Regions from separate parts of the Kitasatospora hibisci genome, predicted to be linked through region 1. Evidence: riboswitches for the same ligand, from Rfam matches in the RefSeq annotation. Region 1 holds a riboswitch; each other region holds the start of a gene.
The links. Region 1 has a riboswitch for cyclic di-AMP ahead of ACF9IK_RS14405 (transglycosylase family protein). Riboswitches for the same ligand answer to the same signal wherever they lie in the genome.
Positions count from the first base shown of each region.

Region 2: linked by a shared signal. The riboswitch ahead of ACF9IK_RS06000 (peptidoglycan DD-metalloendopeptidase family protein) and the one ahead of ACF9IK_RS14405 (transglycosylase family protein) in region 1 are both predicted to bind cyclic di-AMP.
Region 3: linked by a shared signal. The riboswitch ahead of ACF9IK_RS06720 (transglycosylase family protein) and the one ahead of ACF9IK_RS14405 (transglycosylase family protein) in region 1 are both predicted to bind cyclic di-AMP.
Region 4: linked by a shared signal. The riboswitch ahead of ACF9IK_RS07590 (glycoside hydrolase family 16 protein) and the one ahead of ACF9IK_RS14405 (transglycosylase family protein) in region 1 are both predicted to bind cyclic di-AMP.

Region 1 covers NZ_CP171642.1:3,387,891-3,395,457, forward strand. Annotated here, with positions in the region: gene ACF9IK_RS14385 (exopolyphosphatase) at 1-919, opposite strand, end outside; gene ACF9IK_RS14390 (DUF501 domain-containing protein) at 922-1,575, opposite strand; gene ACF9IK_RS14395 (FtsB family cell division protein) at 1,565-2,029, opposite strand; gene eno (phosphopyruvate hydratase) at 2,182-3,471, opposite strand; gene ACF9IK_RS14405 (transglycosylase family protein) at 3,737-4,681, opposite strand; cyclic di-AMP (ydaO/yuaA leader) riboswitch at 4,687-4,856, opposite strand; gene ACF9IK_RS14410 (cytochrome P450 family protein) at 5,129-6,394, opposite strand; gene ACF9IK_RS14415 (SDR family NAD(P)-dependent oxidoreductase) at 6,554-6,979, shown strand; gene ACF9IK_RS14420 (MazG family protein) at 7,060-7,567, opposite strand, start outside.
Region 2 covers NZ_CP171642.1:1,403,767-1,411,333, forward strand. Annotated here, with positions in the region: gene ACF9IK_RS05975 (amino acid deaminase) at 1-565, opposite strand, end outside; gene ACF9IK_RS05980 (sugar kinase) at 752-1,888, shown strand; gene ACF9IK_RS05985 (IclR family transcriptional regulator) at 1,885-2,637, shown strand; gene ACF9IK_RS05990 (RidA family protein) at 2,717-3,130, shown strand; gene ACF9IK_RS05995 (DUF2470 domain-containing protein) at 3,305-4,048, shown strand; gene ACF9IK_RS06000 (peptidoglycan DD-metalloendopeptidase family protein) at 4,315-5,307, opposite strand; cyclic di-AMP (ydaO/yuaA leader) riboswitch at 5,311-5,470, opposite strand; gene ACF9IK_RS06005 (MFS transporter) at 5,782-7,281, shown strand; gene purB (adenylosuccinate lyase) at 7,361-7,567, opposite strand, start outside.
Region 3 covers NZ_CP171642.1:1,576,097-1,583,663, forward strand. Annotated here, with positions in the region: gene ACF9IK_RS06710 (hypothetical protein) at 1-627, shown strand, start outside; gene ACF9IK_RS06715 (hypothetical protein) at 719-2,839, opposite strand; cyclic di-AMP (ydaO/yuaA leader) riboswitch at 3,223-3,395, shown strand; gene ACF9IK_RS06720 (transglycosylase family protein) at 3,380-4,645, shown strand; gene ACF9IK_RS06725 (hypothetical protein) at 4,851-5,051, shown strand; gene ACF9IK_RS06730 (LacI family DNA-binding transcriptional regulator) at 5,137-6,156, opposite strand; gene ACF9IK_RS06735 (glycoside hydrolase family 13 protein) at 6,182-7,567, opposite strand, start outside.
Region 4 covers NZ_CP171642.1:1,779,006-1,786,572, forward strand. Annotated here, with positions in the region: gene ACF9IK_RS07580 (IclR family transcriptional regulator) at 1-610, shown strand, start outside; gene ACF9IK_RS07585 (hypothetical protein) at 857-1,423, shown strand; gene ACF9IK_RS07590 (glycoside hydrolase family 16 protein) at 1,555-2,802, opposite strand; cyclic di-AMP (ydaO/yuaA leader) riboswitch at 2,805-2,969, opposite strand; gene ACF9IK_RS07595 (MoaF-related domain-containing protein) at 3,333-3,662, shown strand; gene ACF9IK_RS07600 (alpha/beta hydrolase) at 3,711-4,859, opposite strand; gene ACF9IK_RS07605 (TetR/AcrR family transcriptional regulator) at 5,367-5,903, opposite strand; gene ACF9IK_RS07610 (carboxymuconolactone decarboxylase family protein) at 6,143-7,225, shown strand; gene ACF9IK_RS07615 (FHA domain-containing protein) at 7,373-7,567, shown strand, end outside.

The DNA of each region.
Region 1 (7,567 bases):
AGGCGATGCCGTCCAGGATGTCGTGCTCGCTGACGACCACTTCGGAGGCGCCGGTCCGCTCCATGATCTCCAGCAGTTCCAGCGCGCCGGCCGCGATCACGTCCACCCGGCCGGGGTGCATCGAGGGGATGGCCGCCCGCTGCTCGTGGGTGGCGGCCAGCAGCTCGTCGGCGACGCGGGCCACCTCCGCACGGCTGATCCGCGAGTGGTGGATCGCCGCCGAGTCGTACGCGGGAAGGTCCTGGACGATCGCGGAGACCGTGGTGACCGTCCCCGCCAGGCCGACCAGGGTCGCGGCGCCGGTCAGCGGGACGACCTCCTCCGCCTTGTCCAGCTCGGCCCGAACGTGCGCCCGCGCCTCGGCGATCTGCTCCGCCGAGGGCAGCTCGGCGCCGCCGAAGTGCCGCTCGGTGAGCCGGACGCAGCCGATGTCCACCGAGCGGGCGGCCTGGACGTCCTCCGCACCCAGCACGAACTCGGTGGAGCCGCCGCCGAGGTCGAAGACCAGGTAAGGCGCCGGGAACTGACCGCCGGTGAGCTCCTTGGTGGCGCCGACGAAGGAGAGGTGGGCCTCCTCCTCGCCGCTGACCACCTCGGGCGAGACGCCCAGGACGTCCCGCACGCCCTGGACGTACTCGTCGCTGTTCTCGGCGTCGCGGGAGGCGCTGGTGGCGACGAAGCGCAGCCGCTCCGGGCCGACGCCGAAGCCGCGGATGATCTCCGCGTACTCGCGGCAGGCCGCGAAGGTCCGCGCCAGCGCGTCGGGGTGGAGCCGGCCGGTGCGGTCGACGCCCTGGCCCAGCCGGTTGATGATCATCCGGCGGTCGAGGTCGGTGATCGCCCCGGTCTCCGGGTCGAGGTCCGCGACCAGCAGCCGGATCGAGTTGGTGCCGCAGTCGATCGCGGCCACCCGGGTCACCGTCATTCGCCGTCCTCCCCGGTCTCCCCGACCTCCTGCGCGGCACGCTTGGCGGCGCGCTCGGCGGTCTTCCGCTCCTTGGCGGCGATCACCGCCGCGTGGTCCGCGTCCTCGGCGCGGTTGCGCAGCACCCGCTCGCCGGCGGCCTCGACCTCGACCGCGGAGACGCACGGGCCCTTGGCCCACCAGTCCTCCAGCATGCCGAGCGCCTCGTCGCCGAGCGGGTTGACGCCCTCGCCGGCCGCCAGCGAGTGGCCGACCAGCACGTGCAGGCACTTCACCCGGTCCGGCATGCCGCCGGCGCTGGGGAAGCCCTCCAGCACCTCGATCGCGTCACGGCGGGCGATGTAGTCCTCGTGCGCCTTCTGGTAGGCCGCGGCCAGCTCCGGGTCCTCGGCGAGCCGGGCGGTCTGCTCCTTCATCACGCCGTCCGCCTCCAGGGTGCCGATCAGCGAGGCGGCCTTGGGGCAGGTCAGGTAGTAGAGGGTCGGGAACGGCGTGCCGTCCGCGAGCCGGGGGGCCGTCTCCACGACGTCCGGGTTGCCGCAGGGGCAGCGGTGTGCCACGCCGCGCAGACCGCGCGGGACCCGGCCGAGCTGGGCGGCGATGGCCGCGACGTCGGCGTCGGAGACGGAGGGGTGGTTCTCAGTGGTCATGGGGGGAGCTGGCTCCAGCGGGGGCAGTGGCGGGTGGAGAGGGCGGGGCGGTGTCGGCGGCGTCCACCGAGTCCCAGACGCTCGCGTACCAGGGCTTGGCGGCCTTCGCCGGGGCGGCGGCCGCACCGTCGGACGGCGCGGGCGGAGTCCCGGGGGACTCGGCGGCGCTCCGGCCGACCGGGTCCACCGCAATGTACGGGGTCTCCCCCGGCATCGCGTAGTGCAGCCGGGCGCGGGCCTGCGCCCTGACGTACTCCGGGTCCTGCCAGCGCGTCTTCTCCCGGCGCAGCTGCTCGACCTGCTGCCGGGCGTGCTCGGCCTTCGCCCGCTGGGCGGAGATCTCGGAGCGCTGGGAGATGAACTGCCGGGTCGGGTAGGCCAGGATCGCGACGAGGGAGCAGAGCACCAGGACGAGGACCGTCGCCCGGCTCGTGAAGCGAGGCCGGGCCGTCAAGCCCGGGATCCTCCAGCCTGCCATCTCCGGTGTCCCCTCCTGGTCGCGAGTGGCGCCGCCCGGTCACGCCGGTGCCCCGCCGCCCACCCTACGGGGTGAACAGGCGGGGCACCGGCGGGAGCAGTGTGTGTCAGCCCTCGTACTTGCCGGGCTTACTGGTCCGCGGAGCGGAACCGCGGGAACGCGCCGCGGCCGGCGTACTCGGCGGCGTCGTCGAGGATCTCCTCGATGCGCAGCAGCTGGTTGTACTTGGCGACGCGCTCGGAGCGGGCCGGGGCACCGGTCTTGATCTGGCCGCAGTTGGTGGCGACGGCCAGGTCGGCGATGGTGACGTCCTCGGTCTCGCCGGAGCGGTGCGACATCATGCAGCGGTAGCCGTTGCGCTGGGCCAGCTCGACGGCGTCCAGGGTCTCGGTGAGCGAGCCGATCTGGTTCACCTTCACCAGCAGCGCGTTGGCGGTGCCGGTCTCGATGCCCTTGGCCAGGCGCTGCGGGTTGGTGACGAACAGGTCGTCGCCGACCAGCTGGACCTTGTCGCCCAGCTTGACGGTCATGGCCTTCCAGCCGTCCCAGTCCGACTCGTCCAGCGGGTCCTCGATGGAGACCAGCGGGTACGCGGCGACCAGCTCGGCGTAGTACTCGATCAGCTCGGCGGCCGAGAGGGACTTGCCCTCGAACTGGTAGGCGCCGTCCTTGAAGAACTCGGAGGCGGCGACGTCCAGGGCCAGCGCGATGTCGCGGCCGGGCACGTAGCCGGCCTTCTGGATGGCCTCGGTGATGAGGTCCAGGGCCTCGCGGTTGCTGTCCAGGTTCGGGGCGAAGCCGCCCTCGTCGCCGAGGCCGGTGGAGAGGCCGCGCTCCTTCAGGACGCCCTTGAGGGTGTGGTAGACCTCGACGCCCCAGCGGACGGCCTCGGAGAAGGACTCCGCGCCGATCGGAGCGATCATGAACTCCTGGATGTCGACGTTGGAGTCCGCGTGCGAGCCGCCGTTGAGGATGTTCATCATCGGGACCGGCAGGACGTGCGCGTTCGGGCCGCCCAGGTAGCGGAACAGCGGCAGGTCGCTGGCCTCCGAGGCGGCGTGCGCCACGGCCAGGGAGACGCCGAGAATGGCGTTGGCGCCGAGCGAGGACTTGTCCGGGGTGGCGTCCAGGTCGAGCATGGCCTGGTCGATCAGACGCTGCTCGGTGGCGTCGTAGCCGACCAGCTCCGGGCCGATCTGCTCGATGACGGCCAGGACGGCCTTCTCCACGCCCTTGCCGAAGTAGCGGTTCTTGTCGCCGTCACGAAGCTCCAGCGCCTCGAAGGCGCCGGTGGAGGCGCCCGACGGGACAGCGGCACGGCCGGTGCTGCCGTCGTCGAGGCCGACCTCGACCTCGACCGTGGGGTTGCCACGCGAGTCGAGGATCTCACGGGCTACGACGACATCGATGGACGGCACGAGGCATCTCCTAGCGGAAGCAGGTCCGGCTGACGGTGGGTGCTGTCGGCCGGACGATTGCGGAGTCGTTACGACCAGAGCCTAACCGCACGGGCTCTCGGGGCCACGTCGACCATGGGTCCGTCTCAGCGTGTGGCCGCACTACCCACCGGTAGTTCACCTGGTTGCCCCGTGAAAGCGGTCCGGATGCGGACGAAGGGGGAGGTATCCGACCCCCCCTTCGTCCGCGCCGACGGGCGGTGGCCCGGGTTCAGCGGCCGGGGGTTCAGCCGAGGTTGAGCACCTGGCCGGGGATGATCAGGTCCGGGTCGCCGCCGACGGTGCCGCGGTTGCCGTCGTACAGCGCCTGCCAGCCGCCGGACACGCCCTGGGCGGCGGCGATGCCGGCGAGTGTGTCGCCGTCCCGGACGGTGTAGCCGTGGCCGGCGCTCTGCTGCTGGGCGGCGGGTTCGGCGTGACCGGCCGTCGGACTGTCGCCCTGGCCGATGTACCCGACGGACTGGCCGGCGGACTGGACGGCGGCCTGGGGGGCGTGCTGGCCCGCGTACTGCTGGTACACGCTCCGGTGGCTGGTCCAGTACCAGGCGCCGTCGTTCTGGTACCAGTACACCTTCGCGTCGGCGTCCCAGCCGCCCTGGCCCGAGAAGTCCGGCGTCTTGGCGTCCTGCTGCGCGGGCTGCTGGGCGGCGGGCTTCGGAGCCTGCTGCTGCACCGGCTTCCGGTCCGGCTGGGCGGGCTTCTGAGCCGGCTTCGGCTGGGCGGGCTTCGGCGCCGCCGGCTTCGGCGCCGCGGGCTTGGCGTTCGCGGCGGTGTCCACCTCGGCCGCCGCGCCGCCCTTGCTCAGGCCCGCCCGCTTGGAGCAGACCGGCCAGGCACCCGGGCCCTGCGAGGCGAGGACCTTCTCGGCCACCGCGATCTGCTGCCCCTTGCTGGCCTGGTTGGCCTGCGGCGCGTACGCGGTGCCGCCGTACGCCTTCCAGGTGCTGGAGGTGAACTGCAGACCGCCGTAGAAGCCGTTGCCGGTGTTGATGCTCCAGTTGCCGCCGCTCTCGCACTGGGCGACCGCGTCCCAGGTGGAGACGGGGGCCGCCGAGGCGCCGGTGGCGGTGAGGAGCGGCATCGCGAGTCCGACGCCGGCCACACCGGCGACGGCGATGGCCTTCTCGGCCTGGGTGCGGCGGCGGTGGCGGCCAGTTCCAACGAACAGCATGAAGACGTCCCTCTCCGCACGCCTGCGAGGTGAGCTGTCGGGTTCGGACCGGGAGGTGGCCCGGCCGCGTGTCGCGAGGCGCTCTGCCCGCGACTGCGGCTTCACCCCAAGCCGTGGAGGACGGCAACAAACCTGGGTCCCCCGCCCCTGCCCAGGGTTCTGGTCGGTTTCCCGTGGCACGGCGGGCAGGATTCGGCGTTCCGCGCACGAGGTCCGCAGCTGCGAACTTCAGGGAGAGTAGACAGATCCTCACACCAATCACAAGCTCATATCGCCGATATCACACAGAAATTACGGCACACGGTCGATCGCCCACCAACGAAGGCGGTATGTCCGGATTGATGATGTTTCAGCCCCTCTCCAGGGGAGACTCGGCGACGCCGTGTCAGCGTGTCGAGCCCACCGGCCGGAAGACGTGCAGGCCGCTGCGAACGGTTCCGGCCGTGATCAGAGGGGGTTCTCCTGTAGGTTCTCCGGAGTGAATTCGACCGGAAGTTCACGAAGTCCACGCATGATCAGACCACCGCGCCACCGCAGATTCTCCGGGCTTTCGGCGAGCTGCAGGTCGGGCAGCCGGGTGAGCAGCGTGGCCAGCGCGGCACGGCCCTCCAGACGGGCCAGCGGAGCGCCGATGCAGTAGTGGATGCCGTGCCCGAAGCCGAGGTGCGGGTTGTCCGTCCGAGCGAGATCGAGGGTGTTCTCGTCGGCGAACCGCGCCGGGTCCCGGTCCGCCGCGGCGAGCACCACCAGCACCGGGTCGCCCACCGGGATCTCCACCCCGCCGATGGTCAGCGGGCTGGTCGCGAACCGCCAGGTGGCCAGCTCCACCGGCCCGTCGTAGCGGAGCAGCTCCTCGATCCCGGTCTCCAGCAGGCCGGTCTCGCCACGGGCGATCGAGTCCTGCAGCAGCTCCCGCTGCCCGGGGTTGCGCAGCAGTGCGTAGGTGCCGTTGCCGATCAGGTTGACGGTCGTCTCGAACCCGGCGAACAACAGGATGAAGGCCATCGCCGCGGCCTCGTTCTCGGTCAGGTGCTCGCCGTGGTCGCTGGCCCGGATCAGCCCCGAGATCAGGTCGTCGCCGAGATCGGCCCGCTTGCGGTGGATCAGCTCCGCCAGGTACGACCGCATCCGCTTCACCGCCCGCCCCACGCCGCCGCGCTGGCCGCCGCCGTGGCGGATCATCATGCCCGCCCAGTCGCGGAAGTCGTCCTGGTCCTCGGCGGGCACACCGAGCAGGTCGCAGATCGCGTAGATGGGGAGCGGGAAGGCGAACTCGTGGATCAGGTCGGCGCTGCCGCGGGCCGCGAAGCCGTCGATCAGCCGGTCGGTGAGCTGCTGCACCCGGGGCTCGAAGGCGGCCACCCGGCGCGGGGTGAACGCCTTCGAGACCAGGCGGCGCAGCCGGGTGTGGTCCGGCGGATCGATGTTCAGCAGGTGCGTCATCAGGTTGGCCTGCCGCTCACCGGGGATGCCGACCCGGCCGGTGCGGTGCGCGTGCGTGCTGTGGTGGACCGGGTTCTTGGAGAGCCGGCTGTCGGCGAGCGCCTGCCGGGCGTCCGCGTACCTGGTCACCAGCCAGGCCTCCACCCCGCTCGGCAGGGTCGTGCGGTGCACCGGCTCGTGCTCCCGCAGCCACGCGTACGCCGGGTACGGATCGGCGGCGAACTCCCAGGTGAAGAGCGACGGGCGGGCGGGATCGGGCTGAACTGGCATGGGTCGACCGTATCCGGTGGAGATCGCCCGTACGGCAGGCGTGAGCCTGGTCACCTGACGGGTAATTCCTGTTGCGGAGGATCGGGACGAGCCTACGATCCTCCGCAAAGCACGTGTGTGGGCGCCGGTGCGGAGCCGCCCACCAGGGAGGAGCGCACCATGCGGGTCACCGGGGCAGTCGTCGTGATCGCGGTACTCGACGGCGGGTCGGGGGCCGACCTCGCGCGCCGCTTCACCGCGGCCGGCGCCGCCGGCGTCCTCATCGCGGACGAGCAGGTCGGCGTCGCCGAGGACCTGGCCACCGAGCTCGACCGGCCGGGCTGTCCGGTCGTCGGCGTCTGCGGTGACGTCCGGCGCCCCAGCGACGTCGCCGCCCTCGTCGACACCGCAGAGAAGCACCTCGGGCCGATCGACCTGTTCTGCGTCGCCGGCCCGGACGGCGAGCGGATCGTCTCGCTGGCCGACCTGCCCGACCACCTCGACCTGGAGCGGCTCGCGGAGCTGCTGCAGCTGGTCGGCGAGGCCATCGGCGAGGTGGTCGTGCCGCAGCCGCGCCGGCCGGTGGAGGAGGCGGCGCGCGTCTGAACGCGCGCCGGGCGCCTCCCCGGGCTCTCGGGGGGGCGGGCCTTCGGGCGGCGTGCCCGCAGCACCCACCCGCTCCGGCCCTACTCGGGCTTGAGCCCCTCGGCCGCGCGGACGGCCTCCCGGTAGCCGCGCGCGGCCGCCCGCAGCGCCGCGTCCACGTCCACGCCCGCGTCGTGCGCCCGCTGCGCCACGGCGAGCAGCAGCGTGCCCGCCGACTCCGCGGTCAGCTCCGCCGGAAGCTCGAACGGCGCGTCAGGCACGCCCGTGAACCCGGCCCGGCGGACCCGGGAGACCAGCTTCGCCGCATACGCCAGCGACGGCAGCCCGGCCGGCACTCCGTCCAGCACCGACTCGCGCCCGGACTTCTCGGCGGCCTTCAGGGCCTCCCAGTTGGCCTCGACCTCGGCGGCGCCCTCCGCCTGCGCGTCGCCGAACACGTGCGGGTGGCGGTACATCAGCTTCTCGACGATGTCGCCCGCGACGTCGTCGATGGAGAAGGCGTCGGTGGGGTGCTCCTCGGCGATCCGGGAGTGAAAGAAGACCTGGAGCAGGACGTCGCCGAGCTCCTCGCGGAGCGTCTCGCGGTCC
Region 2 (7,567 bases), 2.0 Mb from region 1:
CGAGTTCGATCAGCACCTCGACCGGGCGTCCGGTGCCGGCCGCCCGCAGTGCCTCGTCCATCAGCCGGACGCTCTCGACCGAGTCGACCCAGGAGACGGAGGCGAACGCCGGGTCCGCCGCCAGCTCGGCGGCGAGCCAGCGCAGTCCGGCCGGGTCCAGCAGGGTGTTGGCGAGCAGGGTCCGCCGGACGCCGAAGGCCCGGGCGACCCGGAGCTGCGGCAGGTTGGCCAGCGTGATCCCGTGACTGCCGGCGTCCAGCTGGGCCTGCCAGAGCGCGGGCGCCATCGTCGTCTTGCCGTGCGGGGCGAGCGCGACACCGGCCTTGGCGCACCAGTCGGCCATGGTCCGCACGTTGTGCTCGACGGCGGCGCCGTCGAGGGTGAGCAGCGGCGTGCCGAACCCGGCGAGGCTGGGGCCGGTGGCGAGGTAGTCGCGGACGCTCAGCCCCCGGGCGGCGTCCGGAAGCGCCTTGAACCGCCAGTCGAGCACCTCGTCGGCGAGCGCCGCCACCTTGTCGGCGTCGATTCCCGGCCCGGTGCCGGCGCTTGCGAAGGTCTGATCCACTGTCACCCCTCCTCAGCAGGTTGCAACATGTGCAACGCTGGTTGCGCATGTTGACATCACGGTTCTAGCATCGGCGCCGGACGAAGGTCAACGGAACCGAATCCGGAACCCGACGGTCGACGGAGCCGGCAGAACGGACGGAACCGAAGGTCGACGGAACGGCACCCGCAGACGAGGAGCCCGCAGATGCCCCGACAGGAGTCCATCGAGGGCCCGGGCGCCCCACCGCCGCCCGGCGGACCGACGGCGGTCTGCGTGGGCGAGTCGATGGCCGCGCTGCTGCCGGACCGGCCGGGCCCGCTGGAGTCGGTGGAGGGATTCCGCATCTCCGTCGGCGGCGCCGAGTCCAACGTGGCGGGCGCGCTGGCCGCGCTCGGCGTGCCGAGCGCCTGGATCAGCCGGGTGGGTGACGACGGGTTCGGCCGCCGGCTGCTCGCCGAGCTGGCCGCCCGCGGGGTGGACGTCTCGGCGGTCGCCGTGGACCGGCACCGCCCGACCGGCCTCTACCTCAAGGAGGTCGGCGGCTCCGACGGAAGCCGCCACGACCTCGGTCCGGGCCGCAGTCGGCTGCACTACCACCGCCGCGGCTCGGCCGCCTCCGCGCTCTCCCCCGCACTGCTGGACGATCCGGCGGCCGCCCGCCTGCTGGCCGGTGCCCGGCTGCTGCACCTCTCCGGGATCACCGCCGCCCTCTCCGACGACTGCCTCGCGCTGCTGCGCGTCCTGATCGCCGCCCGACGACCGGGCCTCCTCGTCAGCCTCGACCTCAACTGGCGCCCCGCGCTGTGGCGCGAGCGCGACCCGGCCGTGCTGCCGCCGCTGCTGAACGCCTGCGACCTGCTGCTGCTCGGCGCCGACGAGGCCGAGGACGCGTTCGGCACGGGCGACGCACACGCACTTCGCCGCCGCTTCCCCTCCCCCGCCACCGTCGTGGTCAAGGACGCCGCCCGGACCGCGACCGCCCTGGACCGGGACGGCGCGACCGTCACCGAGCCGGCCCTCGCCGTCGAGGTGGTCGAGGCGACCGGCGCCGGCGACGCCTTCGCGGCCGGCTACCTGGCCGCCACCCTGCGCGGCCTGGACCAGCGCCGCCGACTGCGTCTCGGCCACCTCAGCGCCGCCTGCGCCCTGACGTCCCACGGCGATCAGCCCGACCTGCCGCCCGCGTCGGTGGTCGCCGCCCTGCTGGACGCATCCCCGTACGAGTGGGCGGCCACCGCGGTCTCGGTGGACGGCATCACCTCCCCCACCCTGCCCCCGGTCGGCGGCCCGACCACCGGCCGCCGACCGACCACCTCCCCGGCCCCGGGAGGCCGCCGATGAGTCAGACCGTCACCCGCGCCCTGCGCATCCTCACCGAACTCGGCGAGGGCGAACGCTCGCTGGACCAGCTCGCCGAGGTGCTCGGCGTGCACAAGACCACGGTGCTGCGACTGCTCCAGAGCCTCGAAGCGGAACGCTTCGTCCACCGCGACCAGGCCTACCGCTACCACCTCGGCGCCGGGCTGTTCGCGCTCTCCGGCCTCGCCCTGGAACAGCGCGGCATCCGCCGGATCGCCGCCCCGCACCTGGCCGAGCTGAACGCCGCCACCGGCCAGACCGTGCACCTGGCCGCCTACGAGGGCGGCGAGGTGGTCTACATCGACAAGTACGACTCGCGCCACCCCGTGCGGATGTACTCGCGGATCGGGCTGCGCGCCGTCCTGCACAGCGCGGCCGTCGCCAAGGTCCTGCTGGCCGACCTTCCGGCGCCCGAGCGGCGCCGGGTGGTGGCGGGCATCGACTTCACCCCGCACACCCCGCGCACCCTCACCGGCCCCGAGGCGCTGCTGGCCGAACTGGAGAAGGTCGCCGCCCAGGGCTGGGCGCAGGACCACGCCGAGCACGAGGCCTTCATCAACTGCGTGGCCGCGCCGGTACGGGACGCCGGAGGACGGGTCGTCGCCGCCGTCTCGATCTCCGTCCCGGACGTGGTCCTTCCCCACGAGCAGGTACTGGAGCTGCTGCCCCGCCTGCTCGCCACCGCCCGCGCGGTCTCCGCCGACTGCGGCCGGCCACCCCGGGAGGGCTGACCGTCCGGGCCCTCGGCCCTCGCGGGATCCCCCCTGCCACCTGCCCCTCCAACCGCCCGCCCGCGACACGAAGGAAGCCATGAGCGGCAACGAGAAGAGCGAGATCCGCACCGACGGCGCCCCCGCCCCGGCCTGGATGTTCTCCCAGGGCGTCCGCAAGGGCCCCGTCCTGCAGGTCTCCGGCCAGGGATCGCAGGACCCGGCCACCGGCGAGTACCTCCACCACGGCGACGTGAAGGCGCAGACCCGGCGCACGCTGGAGAACGTGAAGGCGATCGTCGAGGCCGGCGGCGCCACCATCGAGGACGTGGTGATGTTCCGCGTCTACCTCACCGAGCGGGCCGACTTCCCGCTGATGAACGAGGCCTACGCCGAATTCATCGAGGAGAACATCAAGCCCGGAGGCGTGAAGCCCTGCCGCACCACCGTCTTCGCCGAACTGCCGCAGGAGCCGATGCTCGTCGAGATCGACGCCCAGGCCGTGGTCGGCTGATCCACCGCCACGCAGGCGGGGGTCGGGCAAGGATCCTGAACCGCGGGGCCCGGACGACGAGCGTCCGGGCCCGCCGCGCGCCGGCCAGGCCGGCGGACCACCGGGCGGGCGGCCCTTGCCTTCCACGCGACCCAGGTGATTAGGTAAGCCTAACCTAATCACCTGGAGGTCGCCGTGAGCCCCACCCCCACCGACGCCGAGGCCGAGGCCGAGGCCGAGGCCGAGGCCCCAGAGCCCACGGCAGCCGAACGGATCTGCAGCCTGCTCAGCGCCACCTCCTCGGTGGTGGTCCGGGCCCGCGGCGAGCACCACGGCCTCGACACCCCCGTCTCGGTGCACGGCTCCCGGCTGCGCCTGAGCGCCCCGCTCGACTCCGGGCTCACGCTCGCCGCGACCGGCGACACCGAGGGCCTGGCCGTCGTGCTGGACGTCACCGACATCGCCCCGGTCGCCGTCCGCGACCGCGTCCGCGCCCGGCTCACCCTGGCCGGCCGGCTCCGGCTCGCCCACCTGGCCGACGACGGCCTCAGCGTCCACCTGCACCTGGACGTCGCCCACGCCGTCCTCGCCACCCCGTACGGCACCAGCGCGCTCACCGGCGCCGACCTCGACCTCGCCGCACCGGACCCGCTCGCCCTCTACGAGGCCGGCCTGCTCACCCACCTGGCCGACGACCACCCCGACGCGCTCGCCGCGCTCACCCGGCTGCTCGACCCCCAACTCCTCGCCGGGCAACCGGAGATCCGCCCGCTCGCACTCGACCGCCACGGCCTGGTACTGCGCCTGGACCACCCGCACGGCCACCGCGACGTCCGCCTGGTCTTCCCCGAACCGGCCGGTGACACCGAGGGGTTCGGCGAGCAGATGCACCGGCTGCTGACCGCCGCACAGACCGGCCTGCCTGCCCGCCGGGCGTGACCGGAGCGGCCGGACGGGCCGGCAGGGAAGGGGACGCGATCGGACGCCGGACCGCGACCGGGCCTACGGAAGCGGCACGGACACGAAAGCGGCCGGCCCGGCTCGCGAGGGAGGTCTCGCGAGCCGGGCCGGCCTGGGCGTGTCCCGCGCCCGTATGTCCGCCACTGGTGCGGCGATCACCCGGTCGAGCGGTCACCCGACATGACCATCCCGGGAGTTCGTTCGCCCCGCACCTGGCGGTGGTCTGAACTCGGTCGTGGACCGGGTCAGATGGCGACGCCGTGCGCCCGCAGGTAGGCGATCGGGTCGATGTCCGAGCCGTACTCCGAGCCGGTGCGGATCTCGAAGTGCAGGTGCGGGCCGGTCACGTTGCCGGTCGCACCGGAGAGGCCGATCTGCTGGCCGGCGGTGACGGCCTGGCCGACCTTCACGCCGATCGAGGACAGGTGCGCGTACTGGGCGTACTTGCCGTCGGCGAGCTTGATCTCGACCTCGTTGCCGTAGGCGCCGCCGTTGCCGGCCTTGACCACGGTGCCGGCCGCGACGGCGCGCAGCGGGGTGCCGGTGGCCGCGACGAAGTCGGCGCCGGTGTGGTGGCCGGAGGCCCACATCGAACCGGCGACGCCGTAGGCGGTGCCGAGCTTCGGGTTGGCCAGCGGGGCGACGTAACCGGAGGTGGAGGCCACGGCGGCCGGTGCCGGGGCGGCGGGCTTGGCGGCCGGGGCCTGCGCCGGCTTGGCGGCGGGGGCGGCCGGCTTCGCGGCCTGGACCGGCTTCGCCGGGGCGGCCGGCTTCGCGGAGTCGTGCGAGACCTGCGGCTTGGCGGCGGGGGCGGCCGGCTTGGCGGCCTCGGCCGGAGCGGCGGCCTTGGCACCCAGGGCCAGCTTCTGGCCCGGGAAGATCAGGTTCGGGTTGGAGCCGACGACCGAGCGGTTGTGCTCGTACAGCGCCTTCCAACCACCCTGGACGTCCTTGGCGTTGGCGATCTTCGACAGGGTGTCGCCGCTGACGACCTTGTAGCTCTCCTCGACCGGGGCGGCGGCCTCGGCGGCCGGCTGCGCGGCGGCGACCGGGGCGGCGTCGACGCTGGTGGCGCCGGTCCAGGTGGCGGCCTGCTGCGGCTTCGCGGCCGGGGCGGTGTGGGCCTGGGCGCTGATGGCGGTCACCAGCGGGAGGGCGAACGCGGCGCCGGTGACGGCGGTCGCGATACCGATGCGGGCGGCGCGGGGCAGGGCGATACGACGGGCCTGTGCGGGCATGGAAGAGTTCCTCTCCGACGCCTGCGAGGTGAGCTGTCGGGTTCGGGCTGGAGTTGCCCGGCCGCATAGGCGGCTTCACCCCAAGCCGGACCGCGAATTCCGGTCCGGCGACTTACCTGTGGGTCCCCCGCTCCTGCCGTACAGAGTTCAGTTCGTACCACCGGGCAGCGGCAGGACTAGGCGTTCCACCCGGTGGCCACCCGGGCTGACGCCGGGCGGTCGCTGAACTAAAACCCATCCGTTCGAGCGAAGCAATGTCGATCTCCCGCATCAGGCGATTCCGCGGGCGGCACCGTGACGCTCCGGATGGCCCGCTGCACAGTACGTGCACAATCCATTAACGGCGCGCCACTGATCCGCGACACTCCGCCCATTTCGCTGGCCGTCCGCACACGATCACTCACGGAAAGCCAGCCGCCGACACACCCCCGGTGACCCTTGTCACTCGGGCCCCGGGGGGCGGACCATCGGGCCGTGGCCACTTCCGAGGCAGGCACCCTGCGCCTGAGCACCGCGCAGGGGCGCTGGGTACTACTGGCGACGGTGCTCGGCTCCAGCATGGCGATGCTCGACGGCACCGTGGTGAACGTCGCCCTGCCCCGGATCGGCGAAGACCTCGGCGCCCCGCTCGCCGCCCTGCAGTGGACGCTGAACGCCTATCTGCTCACCCTGGCGGGGCTGATCCTGCTCGGCGGCGCCCTCGGCGACCGCTACGGCAGGCGCCGGGTCTTCCTGCTCGGCGTGGTCTGGTTCGCCGCCGCCTCGGCGGCCTGCGCCGCCGCACCCAGCATCGAGGTGCTGATCGCCGCCCGCGCGGTGCAGGGCATCGGCGGGGCGCTGCTCACCCCGGGGTCGCTGGCGATGCTCCAGGCCGTCTTCCATCCGGACGACCGCTCGGCGGCGGTCGGCCTCTGGTCCGGCCTCGGCGGGGTGGCGGCCGCGGTCGGCCCCTTCGTCGGCGGCTGGCTGGTGGACGGCCCGGGCTGGCGGTGGATCTTCCTGCTGAACGTCCCGCTGGCCGTGCTGGTGGTCGTGGTGGCCACCCGGCACGTGCCGGAGAGCCGGGACGAGAGCGCGACCGGGCGGTTCGACGCGCTCGGCGCGGTGCTGGCCGCCCTGTCCCTCGGCTCGCTCACCTACGCGCTGACCGCGGCCGGAGACGGGCTCTCCGCCGGCGTCTGGATCACCGCTGCGGCAGGCCTGGTGCTCGGCGCGACCTTCGTCCTGGTCGAGCGCCGCACCCCGGAGCCGATGCTGCCGCTCGACCTCTTCTCCTCCCGGCTGTTCACCTCGGTGAACCTCGTGACCCTCTGCGTCTACGCCGCCTTCAGCGGGGTGTTCTTCCTGCTGGTCGTCCAGTTGCAGATCGTCGCCGGCTTCTCGCCTCTGGTCTCCGGGCTGGCGCTGGTCCCGATCACCGTCCTGATGCTCGCGCTCTCCGCCCGGGCCGGCCGGCTCGGCAAGCGGATCGGCCCCCGGCTGCCACTGACCGTCGGGCCGCTGCTCTGCGCGGCCGGGGTCCTGCTGATGCTGCGGATCGGGCCCGGAGCCTCGTACTGGACGGACGTGCTGCCCGCCGTCACCGTGATGGGCTCCGGCATGGTGCTGCTGGTCGCACCGCTCACCGCGACGGTGCTGGCCGCCGTGGACGTCCGGCACGCGGGCATCGCCAGCGGCGTCAACAACGCCGCCGCCCGAGCGGCCGGCCTGCTCGCGGTCGCCGCGCTGCCCGCGCTCGCCGGCCTCAGCGGCGACGCGTACCGGGTGCCGTCTTCGGTGGACGCCGCCTTCCACACCGCGATGCTGATCTGCGCCGGACTGCTGGTCACGGGCGGGCTCATCGCGTTCACCACCGTGCGGGGCAATGTGCTCGCTCCCGAGGACCACCCGGTGGCCGAGCCTGAATGCCGCTACAACTGCGGCACCAACGCCCCACCGCTCGACCCCGGCCACCCGGCCGCCGGCGCCCCCTAGGGGCCGGGGAACGGCGAGGGCCCCGTCACCGAACGAACGGTGACGGGGCCCGCCGACTCCCACTACGGACGACCAATCGTCAGAGGATGTCGCCCGGGGCGTACTTGGCGGCCTCCGGGCGGGCGGCCGCGACCGCCTCGACCCGGCGGACCACCTCGGCGACCTGGGCGCCGGCCGCGCCGGTGAAGGCGAGCCGGTCGGCGAGCAGCGCGTCCAGCGCGGCGCGGTCCAGCGGGATCCGCTCGTCGGCGGCCAGCCGGTCCAGCAGCTCGTTCTCCCGCGCGCC
Region 3 (7,567 bases), 1.8 Mb from region 1:
ACCGCCGCCGAGGCCGGCCTGCCCGCGCCGGTCGTGGTACCGCTGGTACCGGGGCCGCACGGCTTCCTGGCCGAGCTGCACGCGCTGGCCGCCGAGCACGGCGCCCAGGTGACCGACGTGCTGGGCCCGCACCCGTTGCTGGCCGAGGCCGTCCACGTGCGCCTCTCCGAGGCCGGTCTGGCCCGCGCCGACCGCGCCCGACTGTTCGCCATCGCGACGGCCGCCGACGGCGTGGTGCTCACCACCGTCGGTGGCGAGGACGCCGCGGCCGCCGCCGGGATCACCGGCGTGCTGCTGTCGGCCCGCCTCGCCGTGCCGGTCGTCGCCGCCGCGCTCGACGTACCCGGCTCGGTGGCCGGGGCCGTCGCGCACCTCAAGGAAATGGGCGCGCAGAACCCGGCGCTGGCCCCGCTGGTGATCGGCCCGGAGGCCGACTCCGAGCTGCTCGCCGCGGCCGCCGAGGAGAGCGGCTGCCCGTCGGCCGCACCGCTGGGCGCGTACCCGACGGTCGGCCAGCTGATCGGCTCCACTTACCTGGCCGCACTGCCGGCCCAGGTCGTCGAGGCCGAGGAGGCCGCCGAGGAGCCCGCCACGGGCTCCGGTGGCGGGCGGCACGCCGCCGAGTAGGCGGGAACCTCAGAACGCGGCGCGGGGCCCGGAACGATGGCGTTCCGGGCCCCGCGCGTGCGTGGGCGGGCCCGCGCCCGTGGTCGGGCGCTCAGGAGTCGCCGCCGACCCGTCCGGTGGGCGCGGCGGCGTCCTCGAACCGCAGCGCCGGCAGCTGCACCGGCCGGGACTGCGCGGCGAACGAGGCGAGCAGGGTGCTGCTCGCGTTCCACTGCGGCTGCGCGGCGCCGCCGTCCTCCGCCCGGCGCACCTGGATCGCCTCGGCCCGGCCGGCCCGGCGCAGCAGGATGTTCTTCGGCGGCCCGGCCTCCGGGTCCAGCCAGAGCTCGTTCCCGCCGAACTCGCAGTCCAGCACCAGGACGTCGTCGGGTTGGCCGTCGGGCGTGGCCCGGAAGGCGAGGCCGGCCCGGCGGTATCCGGTGAACCGGCTGCGGCTGAAGGTGACGGCCTCGCCGGCCAGTTCGTGACGGGCGGTGGAGACGGCGAAGTCGCTCTGCCCGGCGCCGTCGATCAGCAGCCCGTCGAAGACGGTGCCCTTCTCCCGGCCGAGCGAGTGCAGCGCCACTCCCCCGCCGGCGTTGCCGTAGAGCACGCTCGCGGTGTAGTCGAAGTCGTTGAGGTAGGCGCCGTGCTCGATGCCCCAGCCGCCGTTGTGGTAGGCCGCGAACTCGGTGACCACGTGGTGCTGCCGGGCGTTCAGCCAGACGAAGATGCCGTCCTGCAGGTTGTTGTGGGCCAGGCAGCGCCGGAAGGTCCAGACCCCCTCGCCGTTCTCCGGCCACTCGAAGCCGGAGGCGCCGTTGGCGCCCTGGACGCCGACGGCCACGCAGTCCAGCGCCTTGCCGCCGGTGCCGGCGCCCAGGTTGAAGCCGGTCAGCCGGTAGGCCCGCGGGTTGGGCTCGAGCACGGTGCGGGAGGCCACGCAGGACTCGTAGACGATGTCGTCGGACGGCTGCTGCGGGGTGCGGGTGTCCGGCGGGCCGTCCCACCAGTAGGCGTCCTCCCAGGTGTCGTGGCTGATGCAGCTGCGGAAGGTGATGCCGTGGCTGGCGTGCGGGACGTACGCGTGGTTGCCGGCGTCGCGCACCACCACCCCCTCGACCACGGTGCCGCGGGTGGCGTCGCCGAGCATGTGGAAGTGGAGCCCGTAGCGGCCGAGCACCGGCGTGGTGACCGCGGCGCTGCCGTCCGGGCCCTTCCAGCTCTCCCTGGTGTCGGTCCGCGGGCCGACCCAGCGCAGCACGGCGTGCCGGACGTCGGCCTGGCGGGAGCTGGTGAGGTGGACGTGGGCGCGCCCCTCCGCGGAGCCCTCGACCCGGACGCTTCGGGTCAGGTTGAGCACCTCGGCGCCGACCGTGACGCCCCCGCCGAGGGCGACCCGGGGGTGGGCGTACCGCAGCGGGGCCTCCAGGGTGACGGTGGATCCGCTGACGGAGCGCACGACGGCGAGGTCGTAGCGGGCGGAGAAGCCGTCCTCGTCCGGCGGACCGGTCGGGGTGACGGCCAGTTCGTCACCGGCCCGCCAACCCGCGGGCGGGGCGGCAAGGCTGACGGTGGTGGCACCGGCCCGCAGCTCGCCGGCCGCGCGCACCCAGGCGGTCTTGGCGGCTCCGTCCAGCCGCAGGTAGCCGGCCCCGGTGACCCAGAGGCCGACGTCGGTGTCGACCACCTTCATGCCGTCGCCCTGGAAGCGCTTCTCGTCGACGGAGGGGAAGCGCAGGGTGTGCACGGCGGTGTCGCCGGGGGCGAGGGCGAGGGTTCCGCGGACCTCGACGTTGCCGGCCGAGCTGAGGGTGACACCGCGGTCGGCGGCGAAGGTGAGCGAGCCGCCGGGCTCGACCAGCAGGGAGCCGACGGCGGCGTCGGTGTCGAGCAGCACCCGGTCGGTGATCCGGACGGCACTCTGCGGTCCGGGCACCCGGCCGCCCCAGCCGGCCGGGTCGGACCAACGGCGGCCGCCCTGGTCGGGCTCGGGGGCGGCGCCCTCGGCGCCGTCGCCGGGCGCGGGCGGTACGCCGGGGCCGCGGTCCGGGCCGCCGCGGTCCGGGCCGCCGTGTTCCGTGCCGCCGTCGCCGCCGGTGTCGGCCAGGCTGGTGGCGGTGCTACCCGGGGCGGACCCGGTCGAGCCGGTCGAGCCGGTCAGCGAGCGACGCAGGGCCTCCTCGCCGCCGATCGCGGCGAACACCGTGCCGACGGCGAGCCAGCGCAGCATTGTGCGACGGCTTACGGGAGTTCGGGGTCGTTCGGGTGGGATGTCCGGTCTGCGATGCTTTGCCCTGCGATGCGCTCCGCGGGCTCCGTCGGCCGGCGATCCGCCGCCCCGCTCCTCGTCCATGGCCATCGCTGCGTAGCCCTCCCCCCAGACGGCTGCGTCGGTCCCGACGTTCTGAAGCATAGGCAGTTGCGGCGTCCCGTACGGGCGTTGCCGGAAATCGGTCATTTCTGATCATGGTGGACACGTCGCGAGCAGGCGGTCCGCAAACCGTGACGGGCATCACACATGTTTGCGGTTTGAACTTGAGTCTGCTTAACGTGCTCCCCGTTCGTGGCCACACGGACCCAGCCCGTCCGCAACGCCGAGTCCTGCCGTCGGGTGTGCTGGCAGCGCAGAAACGCACCACGGCAGGAGCGGGGGAACCACAGGTAGGTCGCCCCGGGCCGGTCCGCGTACCGGTCCAGGGCTAGGGGTGAAGCCGCGTCCACAGCGCGGCCGGGCAACTCCAGCCCGAATCCGACAGCTCACCTCGCAGGCGTGGGAGAGGACCGCATCTTCATGCTGCCCACCAACGGCACCCGCCTGTCCGGCCGTACCCGCCGCGCCATCGCCGCGCTCGGAGTCGCGGGCATCGGCCTCACCATCCCCTGCCTGACCACCACCTCCGCCTCCGCCGCCTCGGTCGCGACCTGGGACAAGGTCGCCCAGTGCGAGAGCAGCGGCAACTGGAGCATCAACACGGGCAACGGCTTCTACGGCGGCCTGCAGTTCACCAACAGCACCTGGGCCGAGTTCGGCGGCACGGCCTTCGCCGCCCGCGCCGACCTGGCCACGAAGGACCAGCAGATCGCGATCGCCGAGAAGGTGCTCGCGGTCCAGGGCCCGGGCGCCTGGCCGGTCTGCTCCGTCCAGGCCGGTCTGACCAAGGGCGGCACCCCCGCCGCGGTCGACACCTCCACCGCCGCCAAGCCCGCCGCGCAGACCCCGGCCCCGGCCGCCAAGCCGGCCGCCCAGGCCCCCGCCGCCAAGCCCGCCGCCCCGAAGGCCGAGACCCCGGCCGCCGCCGACGCCACCAAGACCTGGAGCCAGAACCGCTCCGACTGGTCGCAGAAGTGGCAGGAGAAGGACGGCGACTACACCGTGGTCACCGGCGACTGGCTGTCCGCCATCGCCGACGAGCACCACGTCCAGGGCGGCTGGGAGCGGCTGTACGAGCTCAACCGCGACACCCTGACCGAGGGCCCGAACCACATCTACCCGGGCCAGCACCTGAGCCTCGGCGAGCACGCCCGGACCCAGGCCTCGGACGAGTCCGGCAAGGGCTTCGACTGGTTCAACCGCTCCTCCGGCCAGGCCGCGGGCACCACCGCCGCCAAGCCGGCCGCGCAGACCGCCACCCAGGCCTCCCAGACCCAGGCCCAGGCACCGGCCGAGGCCGCCACCGGCAGCATGGCCGCCGCGGTCTCCTTCGCCCTGTCGAAGGTCGGCCAGGCCTACGTCTACGGCGGCACCGGGAACGGCGGCTGGGACTGCTCCGGCCTGACCCAGGCCGCGCTGCGCGCCGCGGGCGTCTCCGTCCCGCGCGTCGCCGCCGACCAGGCCGCCGCCAGCACCCACGTGTCGCTGGACGCCCTCAAGCCGGGCGACCTGCTGTTCTGGTCCAACAACGGCCAGGACTCCGGCGTCTACCACGTCGCGCTCTACATCGGTGACGGCAAGTACGTCGAGGCCGCCAACCCGAGCGCGGGCGTGCGGACCCAGACCGTCGCCAACTGGGCCCCGGACTTCGCCGGCCGGGTCTGACCCACCGCACACGCCGCAGCCCCCGGGGGAGAGAGACCGCTCCTCCCCGGGGGCATCGGCCTGCGCGCCGCCGGCCGGACCCGGCCCGCGAGCACCCGGCCCGGCGACGGCCCGGCGACGGGCTCGGCACCGGGCCCGCCCGGTCATGGTCAAACCGGGCCGCACCGGGCATGCTGCTGCTCTGCGCACCCGAGGAGGAGTCCCCATGGCCCAGGTCACCGTCACGCTCGACGCCAATCTCGCGATCGACGCGATGATGCTCTCCGGCACCAAGAACCCGCAGGACGCCGTCGAGCTGATCCTCCGCGACTACCTCGCGCGGGGCCGGCGCACCGAGACCCGGACCGGCGAGGCCACCGACGGACACCGCCTGGAGGAGGGCCGTCCCGCGGCCCAGGAGGGCTGAACGGCGAACGGCCGGGGTCCGGGGAGCGGTGTGCTCCCCGGGCCCCGGCCGTTCCCGCCCGGACGCGGCGTCCGGGCGTGCCGTCTCAGCGGGCGCAGGCGCCCGTGGAGCCGCGCATCACGAGCTCCGGCTGGAACATGAACTCGCCGCGCTGGGCGGCGTTCCCGCCGACCTCCTCCAGCAGCGCGTCGACGGCCGCGGTGGCCATCGCCTCCACCGGCTGCCGGATCGTGGTCAGCGGCGGCTCGGTGAACGCTATGAGCGGCGAGTCGTCGAAGCCGACCACCGAGACGTCCTGGGGGACGCTCAGCCCGCGCTGGCGCACCGCGCGGATCGCGCCGAGCGCCATCATGTCGCTGCCGCAGACGATCGCCGTGCAGCCCTTGTCCAGCAGCGCGCCGGCCGCGGCGTGCCCGCCCTCCACGCTGAACAGCGTGTGGTGGACGAGGCCCTGGGCCTCCTCCTCGGTCCGCCCGAGCACCTCGCGCATGGCCGCGGTGAAGCCCTCGATCTTGCGCAGCACCGGCACGTACCGGCGCTGGCCGACGGCCAGACCGATCCGCTCGTGGCCGAGTTCGGCCAGGTGCTGGACGGCCATCCACATCGCGGAGCGGTCGTCCGGCGAGATGAACGGGGCGTCGATCTTCTCGCTGAAGCCGTTGATCAGCACGAAGGGCACCTGCCGGCCGATGAGCCGGGCGTACCGGTCGTGGTCAGCGGTGGTGTCGGCGTGCAGGCCCGAGACGAAGACGATGCCCGACACCCCCCGGTCGACCAGCATCTCCACCAGTTCGTCCTCGGTGGACCCGCCCGGCGTCTGGGTGCAGAGCACCGGCGTGTAGCCGTGCCGGCTCAGCACCTGCTCGATCACCTGGGCCAGCGCGGGGAAGATCGGGTTGCTCAGCTCTGGGGTGATCAACCCGATCAGACCCGCGCTGCGCTGGCGCAGCCGGGTCGGCCGCTCGTACCCGAGCACGTCGAGCGCCGCCAGCACGGTCTGCCGCGTGGCGGCCGAGACGTTCGCCTTGCCGTTGAGCACGCGGGAGACGGTGGCTTCACTGACCCCCGCCTGCGCCGCGATGTCTGAGAGTCGCGCCGTAGTCACGGTCCCAGAGCCTATTGCAACCACGTCAGACCGCCCACCAGTCGGTGCTGTCCGGAGCGAGCACCGTCTCGCCGCCGTCCACCAGGGCGTCCGCGGAGGAGAGCAGCAGGCGGCCGGGCGCCGGTATCCGGACGGGCTCGGCGGTGGTGTTCACGGTGCAGACGAAGGAGCCGCGGCGGAAGGCCAGCGTGCCGGCCGGGCTGTCCAGCCACTCGACGTCGGTGCCGGCGCCGAGGTCGGCCTGCTCGCGGCGGACGGCCAGCGCGCTGCGGTACAGCTCCAGGGTGGACGTCGGGTCGCCGGTCTGCGCCTCGACGCTGAGCTCGGCCCACTCGGCGGGCTGCGGCAGCCAGCTCGGGCCGCCGGCGGTCGGGCCGAAGCCGTACGGGGCCTCGGTGCCGGACCACGGGATCGGCACGCGGCAGCCGTCGCGGTAACCGTCCTGGCCGGCCTGGCGGAAGAACGACGGGTCCTGGCGGACCTCGTCCGGCAGGTCGGTGACGTCCGGCAGACCGAGCTCCTCGCCCTGGTAGAGGTAGGCCGAGCCGGGCAGCGCGAGCATCAGCAGGGTGGCGGCGCGGGCGCGGCGCAGGCCGAGCTCGCGGTCGCCGGGGGTGCGGATCTGGGTGCCGAGGCCGGGCTCGTTGGCGAACCGGGTGGCGTGCCGCGTGACGTCGTGGTTGGAGAGCACCCAGGTGGTGGGGGCGTCGACCGGGCGCATCGAGTCGAGCGAGAGGTCGATCACCTCCCGCAGCTCGGCCGCCGCCCAGGAGGTGCCCAGGTACTGGAAGTTGAAGGCCTGGTGCAGCTCGTCGGGGCGGACGTAGTTGGCGGTGCGCTGGACGGTCGGGGTCCACGCCTCGGCGACGCCGATCCGCTGGCCCGGGTACTCGTCCAGGATCTTCCGCCAGCTGCGGTAGATCTCGTGCACGCCGTCCTGGTCGAAGAACGGCATGATGTCGTTGCCGAGCAGCTTGAGCTGGTCGCCGCCGCCGATGTCGGGCAGGCCGGGGGCCTTGACCAGGCCGTGGGCGACGTCGATCCGGAAGCCGTCGACGCCCATGTCGAGCCAGAACCGCAGGATCGAGCGGAACTCGTCGGCGACGGCCTGGTTCTCCCAGTTGAAGTCGGGCTGCTCGGGGGCGAACAGGTGCAGGTACCAGTCGCCGGGGGTGCCGTCCGGGTTCTCCGAGCGGGTCCAGGCCGGGCCGCCGAAGATCGACTCCCAGTCGTTGGGCGGCAGTTCGCCGTTCTCGCCCTTGCCCGGACGGAAGTGGTAGCGGTCGCGCAGCGGGGACGCAGGACCCTCGCGCAGAGCACGCTGGAACCACTCGTGCTGGTCCGAGGAGTGGTTGGGGACGAGGTCGACGATGATCCGCAGACCCAGCGCGTGCGCGTCGCGGATCAGCGC
Region 4 (7,567 bases), 1.6 Mb from region 1:
CGTCCAGCAGGGCTATGTCCGCCAGGACACCGCGCGCCGCTACACCCTGGGCCCGCGGTTGATCCGGCTGGGCGAGACGGCCGGCCGGCTGCTCGGCAGCTGGGCCCGCCCGTACCTGGCCGAGCTGATGGAGGCCACCGGCGAGACCGCCAACCTGGCCGTGCTGGAGGGCGGCGAGGTGGTCTACGTCGGGCAGGTGCAGTCGCGGCGCTCGATGCGGATGTTCACCGAGGTCGGCCGCCGGGTGCAGCCGCACTGCACCGGTGTCGGCAAGGCCCTGCTGGCCCAGCTGCCGGAGGAGGAGGCGCGCGCGGTCCTCGGCCCCAACCCGCTGCCCGCCCACACCGAGTTCACCGTGACGGATCCGCAGGCCCTGCTGGAGCAGCTGGCGGAGGCCCGCGAGCGCGGCTACGTGGTGGACGACCAGGAGCAGGAGATCGGAGTGCGCTGCATCGCGCTCGCGGTACCGGGCGCGCCGACGCCGACGGCGCTCTCGGTCTCCGGTCCGGAGGCCCGCATCCGGGCACTGGAGGAGCAGGCCGGCGCCTCGTCACTGGTGCCGGTGATGCATCAGATCGCGATCAGGCTGGGGCAGGTCCTGGCACCCTGACCGAGCGTCATGGCTCGGGTGCGAGCGCGAAGTCGGGGCGTGCGACTTCCCGCGCACGGCTTCCTGCGCACGGCCTTCTGCGTCGGCTTCCGCACCGGGTCCGGCTAAGGAGGGGTGGGTTCGTCCGTTCGAGCGGCCCGAGGGCGGGTCGCCCCGGCCGCGGCGGACCGGCCGGTCACGCTGGGTGCGGACGCAATGCCCCGCGACGGTGCGGGGCACCGGAAGCAGAGAGCAGGGTGAGCGCCGATGTCGCGCAGAGGTTCCGCACGGGTTTTCCTCGGCAGGTCGTTGACGGTGGGGTGCGCGCTGGTGGCGCTGGCCGCCGGTCCGGCACTGGCCTGCCCGACCGGCGACGAGATGCGGCAGGCGCCCGCGTCGGCCGGCGCACAGGCCGCCGTACCGGTCGCGGCGGCGCGCGCGACGTCCGGATCCGACCTTGAGGTGATCCGGATCGACCCGGAGCCCGCCCCGCCCCGCGGCATCACCACGCTGCACGCCTTCGTCGCGAACCTCGGCCCGGACCGCACCGCCTCGCCCTTCACCATGGTGGTCACCCTGCCCGAGGGGGTGGAGCCGGAGGGGCCGTTCTTCCCCGACAACTGCTACCCGTTCCAGAACGGCCACCGGGTGCGCTGCACCTTCCCGGCCGGCCTGGCCGCGGGCCGGAGCGCAACGGGCCTGATTCCGCTCCGGGTGAGCGAGGATACCCCTGTGGGGAGCCTGCTGACCGGCTGGGTCGCGGTGCGCAGCGACGACGACACGAACGAGGCGAACAACAGGCAACCGTTCGAAGTCTCGGTCACCGAGGGCTGATCCCCTGGTGGCGTGGCGCCACGGACGCGGCGGCGCCGGAGCGCCGGCCCTCCTACGGGGAGGGTCGGCGCTCCGGCGTTCGGATCGTCCGGGCGGGCCGGCGGGCGCGGGCACGCCGGTGCACGGGCGGGTCAGCGGTAGACGCGCAGGTAGTCGGCGGCGAAGGTGATCGGGGCCGTGCCCTGCGGCGCGGGGTGGTACTGCCCGGCGCTGAGCGACAGGTTCAGGATCGGGTAGGCCGACCAGTCGGCGCCGACGCCCTTGCCGTCCGAGAAGACCTTCACCCCGTTGATGTACCAGTCCACCGAGGTGGCGCCGTACTGGGTGCCGACGGTGACCCACTGGTCGTGCGCGACGGCCTTCGCGTCGGTGACGTACTTGTAGCCCGGGTTGACGTGGTTGGTCAGCTCCAGCAGGTTCGCGTTGTCCGCGTGGTACTCGAAGCTGTCGATCTCGCCGTGGTCGCCGCTGGTGCCGTTCCACGTCCACAGCGCCGGCCAGGCGCCGGTGCCGGCGGGGAGCTTGACCCGGGTCTCGATGTAGTCGCCGGTCTTCACCTTGAAGCCCTCGGTGGAGTACTCGGTGGTGAGCAGGCCGGTGTCCCAGGCCTTCTTGCCGTTCTCCAGCGTGTGGGTGCTCGGCCGGGCGGTGAAGGTGGCGACACCGCCGGAGACGCTGACGTTGTCCCTGTCCAGCCAGTCGAGCTTGTTGTCGTTCGGGTTGTGGTCGCCGTAGTGGTACGAGCTGCTCCGGTCGGCCGTCCAGCGGGAGCCCAGGGCGAGGCTGTCGAACTCGTCGGACCAGATCGGCTTCTTCCCGGCGGCGGGCGCCCCGGTGGCCGGGCCGCTCGGGGCGGCGGTCGCGGGGGCCGACGGCACGGGCGTCGCGGTGGGGACGGGGCTCGGGCCGGCGGTGGCCGCCGAGACCACCAGCTGTCGCGCCGGCAGGTTGTGCCAGGCGCCGCCGAGGTCCTGCCAGAAGCCGAACTGGGTGTAGGTCCCGGCCGGCAGCGTGCGCGAACCGGTGGTGATCGACAGGCCGCTCGGGCATATCCGCGCGTTGGCGACGTTGCCGGGGAAGTCGAGGTTGCGTCCGGCCGCGTCGCGCACCCCGACACCGACCGTCTTCGCGGTGAAGCAGGCCGAGGAGTGGACGCTCAGCGAGGCGGTGGCGGCCTTCCCCGCGACCATCGTGGCCGGGGTCAGCTTGTCCTGGGTGACGGTCGGCGTGGTCGCCGCATGCGCACCGGTGACCGCCGAGACGCCGAGGAGGCCGGCGCCGCCGACGGCGAGCACGCCGGTGACGGCGAGGGCCGCGTTGCGGCCGCGGCGAGAGGGTCGGGCATGGCGTGGCGCACGGCGCCGGGCAGGCTTCTGCATGGCAGTGTCCTCTGCGACGCCTGCGAGGTGAGCTGTCGGGTTCGGGCTGAGGTTGCCCGGCCGTCCGTCGGAGCGGCTTCACCCCTAGCCCCGGCCGCGCGGGGAGCGCGCAGACCGAGGCACTACCTTGGGTCCCCCGCTCCCGTCCGCTGTGGTGCTCGGTTGCCGACCGGCGGGTGGACAGGACTCGGCGTCCCGACGGCGGGGGTCCGCGAAGCGGACGTCCCGAGCAGGCTAGGCAGCCCCTCCGGGACCCGACAACTCGGCGGGGTCGGTTGTCGCGCAGCTCACATCCGGTCCGCGGCCGGGGCGGCGCCCCGCGCCGTGGCGGGGTCTCGGCAAGTACGTCGCGGAGGTCACCTCGTCGGATAGGTTGGAGGTCCATCCGCGGCCACGTGCCGACCGGCCCGCACCGCGGTGGACCGGTCCCGCCCGGACCGCGTGCACAGCACCGCACCGCAGGCACCAGACCACACGCCCCGGGACGTACGCCCGGCACCGCACGACGAGAGACGAGGACCCGTCCCGCCATGACCGCCGCCCTGCCCGCCTTCGCCGGCCGCACCTACCTCTTCCAGGTCGACAACGGCGCGGCCTTCCGCAACGCCTACTCGGCCGACGGCAAGCGGCTGCGCTGGGAGGGCCTCGGCGAGTCGGCCGGCCAGTGGGAGGACGTCGCCCTGCACGTCGCGGAGGTCGGCCCGGAGCTGTACTTCGTCAGCTGGACCGAGCAGAGCGGCATCACCGTCAGCCACGTGATGGACCTCGCCAGGCTGACGGTGCGCGCGTTCTGGACGTACGAGGGCGAGGGCGGCCGGGTCGGCGAGCTGCACACCGGCACGCTGGAGCAGGTGGCCTGAGCCGGACGGTCGTGCCCGCCCCCCCCGGGGGGCACCGGCCGATCCGGGTCAGACCGGCCGGCCCGGGACCTTCAGGTGCTCGGAGAGCCACTCCAGCGAGGAGGGCAGCAGCTTGCTCCAGGTCTCGAAGTTGTGGCCGCCGGTCTTCAGGAGGCTGTACGAGACCTTCATCGGGCTCTGCACCGCGCCGACGAACGCCTCGGTGTCGCGCCGGTACTCGCCGTCCCCCTCCCTGGTACCGGCCAGCAGCACGGACACCTTGGGCTGCGGCAGGTTCTTCAGCCGCCACATCAGGTCGGCCTCACTGCGGCGCTGCTCGCCGTCGGCGCCCTTGAACAGGTCGACGGTGGTCGGGTCGTCGGCGGCCCGGTAGTAGCCGGAGAGCGAGACGGCGGTCGGGAAGACGTCCGGGTGGCGCATCGCCAGCTTGAGCGCGCAGTAGCCCCCGGTCGAGTTGCCCATGAAGCCCCAGGCCTGCGGAGCGGTGGAGACCCGGAACGTCGCCTGGATCGCGGACGGGACGTCCCTGGTGTAGTACGTGTCGGACTGCGGGCCGCCGGGGACGTCCTCGCACTCGGTGTCCTGCGGCAGCGCGGGCGACGGGGTCATCAACACCAGGACGGTCGGCTGCATCCGGCCCTCCTGGAGCAACTTCAGTGCGGCGCCCGGGTAGTTGAGCCGCGTCACCAGGTTCTTGGCGATGCCGGGGAAGCCGGTGCTGACGATGACCGCCGGGAACTGCCGCTGCGCGTAATCGGGCTGGAAGTACTGCGGCGGCAGGTAGACGTACGCCTCGGTGGAGAGCCGGGAGACGGCGCCGTCGATCCGGACCTGGCGGATCTCCCCGGACTGCCCGGGGTCCCGGCCGAGCGCCCCGCCGCCCTGGACGTCGGCGTGGCCGACGGTCTCCACCAGGAGGCGACCGGAGGCGTCCGCCTTGTTCTGGATGACGACCGGGCCGTTGTCGCCGGTACCGAGCAGGTCGTCCCAGCTGCTGTAGAAGGCGAAGTAGTTGTTGGCCACCAGCCCGAGCGCGGCGAGCACGGTCACCTGGGTGGCGAGCAGTGCACCGATCCGGCCGAGCACGGCCTGCCAGTTCTGCTTGGCGAGTCTCGGCCAGAGCCAGACCGTGCCGACCATCATCGCCACGGCGACCGCCACGGTCAGCGCCAACACCTTGTGGCTCGTCAGACCCATGTCCTGCTTGCTCCCACGCCTCGAACTCCCCGCCCGGCCACTAGCGGGCAGTTGCTAGGACACTGGGGCGACCGCCCCGGTTCCCCCGTCCACAGCAGAGGCCGCCGCCGAGGCGCGGTAGCCAACCCTAGCGTTCACCGGGTCCCTTCGGACCCGCCGACCAGCGGGGACCGAAAGGATGAGACTCGCCGCCCACCCGTATGGTCGGGCCGTACGAGGGCGGGGCCGCGGCGACGGGCGGGAGCAACGGGCCGCAGGCGCAGCGGGCGGCCCGTCGAGCGTGATCGACCAGCGGATGCTGCGGGAGCGGACGCGAACACCTCTCTGACGGGCAGAGGGTGGCGACCGGTCAGCTGACGCACGCCCAGAGGCGCAGTCCGGCGTCCGGTTCCCGCAGGCGGCGGGCGCCGAGCTCCTGCGGCGAACCGTTGTGCCCCACCTCACGTCGGGACACGCGTCGGCCCGGCGCACCGCGCCACCTCGACACCTCGCCCGTCGGCCCGGTCGTCAGCCCAGCCCGCCGTTCCGGGCTGCGGCCAGGGCCGCCGCGACGGACCGGTCGGCGGCCTCGTCGTCCACCGGCTCGGCCGTGATCAGCACGCGGAAGTAGAGCGGCGCAGCCACGGCCTTGACGACCGCGGCCGGGTCGATCCCGGCAGGCAGCTCGCCGCGCCCGACCGCGCGGGTGACGATCGGTTCCGCCCGGCGCAGCCGGTCGTGGAAGATCCGCGCCCGCGCCTCGGCGATCCCCGGCGCCAGGGCGGCCTCCGAGAGCATCACCGCCAGCACCGCCGCCCCGCTCGGCCCCCGCAGCCAGGCCGCGAGGCCCCGGGCGAGCAGGCGCAGGTCGCCGTCGACCGTCCCGGTGTCGGGGATCGGGATCTCCGTGGCGATCTGCCCGGCCAGAGCGTCGACGATCAGGCCGTCCTTGTCCTTCCACCGCCGGTACACGGTGGTCTTGTGGACGCCGGCCCGCCGGGCGACGGCGTCGACGGTCAGCGCGGCGTAGCGCATCTCGGCGAGCTCGGCGAGGGTCGCGGCCACGACCGCCGTCCGCACCTTCTCTCCGCGTCCGATCGTCGGGCGGGCCCGACCGGCCTCCACGGAGCCGGACGGCCCGGATCCGGACGGAGCCGGCACGGGCCGGCCGGGCTGGGGCGGGCGCGAGTCGGAAGACATTGCAACTCCTGGTTGCGTTACGGCGGACAGCGTGACACGCTCAGGCTATCGCAACCATGAGTTGCGATATCGCCCGAGGCCTTGCCATTCGGAGGGGAACACGCATGCCCAGGCCCTATCGCCACACCACCCCCGTCCCGCAGAAGTCCGCCACCGGACGGGTCGCCGCCGTCTACGCGCAGATGGAGACGGACTTCCTGCTCGCCGACGGCCCCCTGATGAGCCTCTCCCCCGCGCCCGAGGTGCTGGCCGCCACCTGGGCGCTGCTGCGCGAGGCCGAGATCGTCGGCACCGCGCCGCGCGCGGACAAGGAAGCCGTCGCGAGCGCCGTCTCGCTCGCCAACCGCTGCCCGTTCTGCACCGAGGCGCACGCACTGCTCGCCCACGGCGCCGGGGACCACCGGCTCGCCGAGGACGCGCGGGCCGGCCGCACACCCGCCGACCGACGTGACGCGGCGCTGCTGGAGTGGGCCGGCGCCACCCGTTCCCCCGGCAGCCCCGCGCTGGCGGCGCCGCCCTTCCCCGCCGACCAGGCACCCGAGTTCGTCGGCACGGTGCTGGCCACCCACTTCATCAACCGCATGGTCACCGCGCTGCTCGACGAGGAGGCGCTGCTGCCGAGCGCGCTGCGCCGGTCCGAGTACGTCCGGCGGGCCGCCGCGCTCGCGGTCGGCAGGGCCGCGCGGCGCAGCCCCGAGCCGGGAGCCGGGCTCGCCGTCCTCGACGGAGCGCTCCCGGGCGGGCCCGCTCCCGAGTGGGCCGGTCCGGGCCCAGTCGGTCCCGCCTACCTGGCACTCCGGGCCGCCGCCTCCGCCGGCGGCGAGCTGCTGGGCGAGGCCGCCCGGGCCGCCGTGCTCGGTGCGGTGGCCGGCTGGGACGGCAGTCACCCACCGCTCGGCGGCGACCCGACGGCACCCGCCCTCGCCGACGTCCCGCCCGAGCAGCGGCCGGGCGCCCGGCTGGCGCTGCTGGCCGCCCTGGCGCCCTACCGGATCACCGATGCGGACGTCGCCGCATGGCGTGCCGGCCGGGGCGGACGCGGGAGCGGCGACGTGGACGGAGAGCGCACCGGGGGCACGGGCGAGGACGGTGGGCTGACAAGGATCCTGGCGTTCGGGGCGATCACGGCCACGGTGCGGGTGGAGGCGTGGATCACCGCGGGGGCGCGCTCGGCGTCGGCGGCGTAGCCGTCGCCCGGCCGGCGGATCGGGCCAGGGGCTGCGCCACACCGCCGCGGTGGCTTTTACTGGAAGGGAGGGCACCCGAGCCGGCGGCCGGGCGAAGCGTTTCGCCACCGCCGGTGGTTCACCGGTTCACCGCCAGGAGGTCGTGCCATGAGCCCGCCTTCGCAAGAGCTGGATTTACCGCGCCTCGTCGTCGACAGCCCGGACCGACTCAAGGGTCAGGTGTTCGTGCTCGCCGACGAACCGATGCTGGTCGGCCGGAGCTCCGACTGCCAGATCCACGTGGGCGACCCCGGCGTCAGCCGTCGGCACGCCGTGGTGTGGCGCGCCGACGGCCACACCACC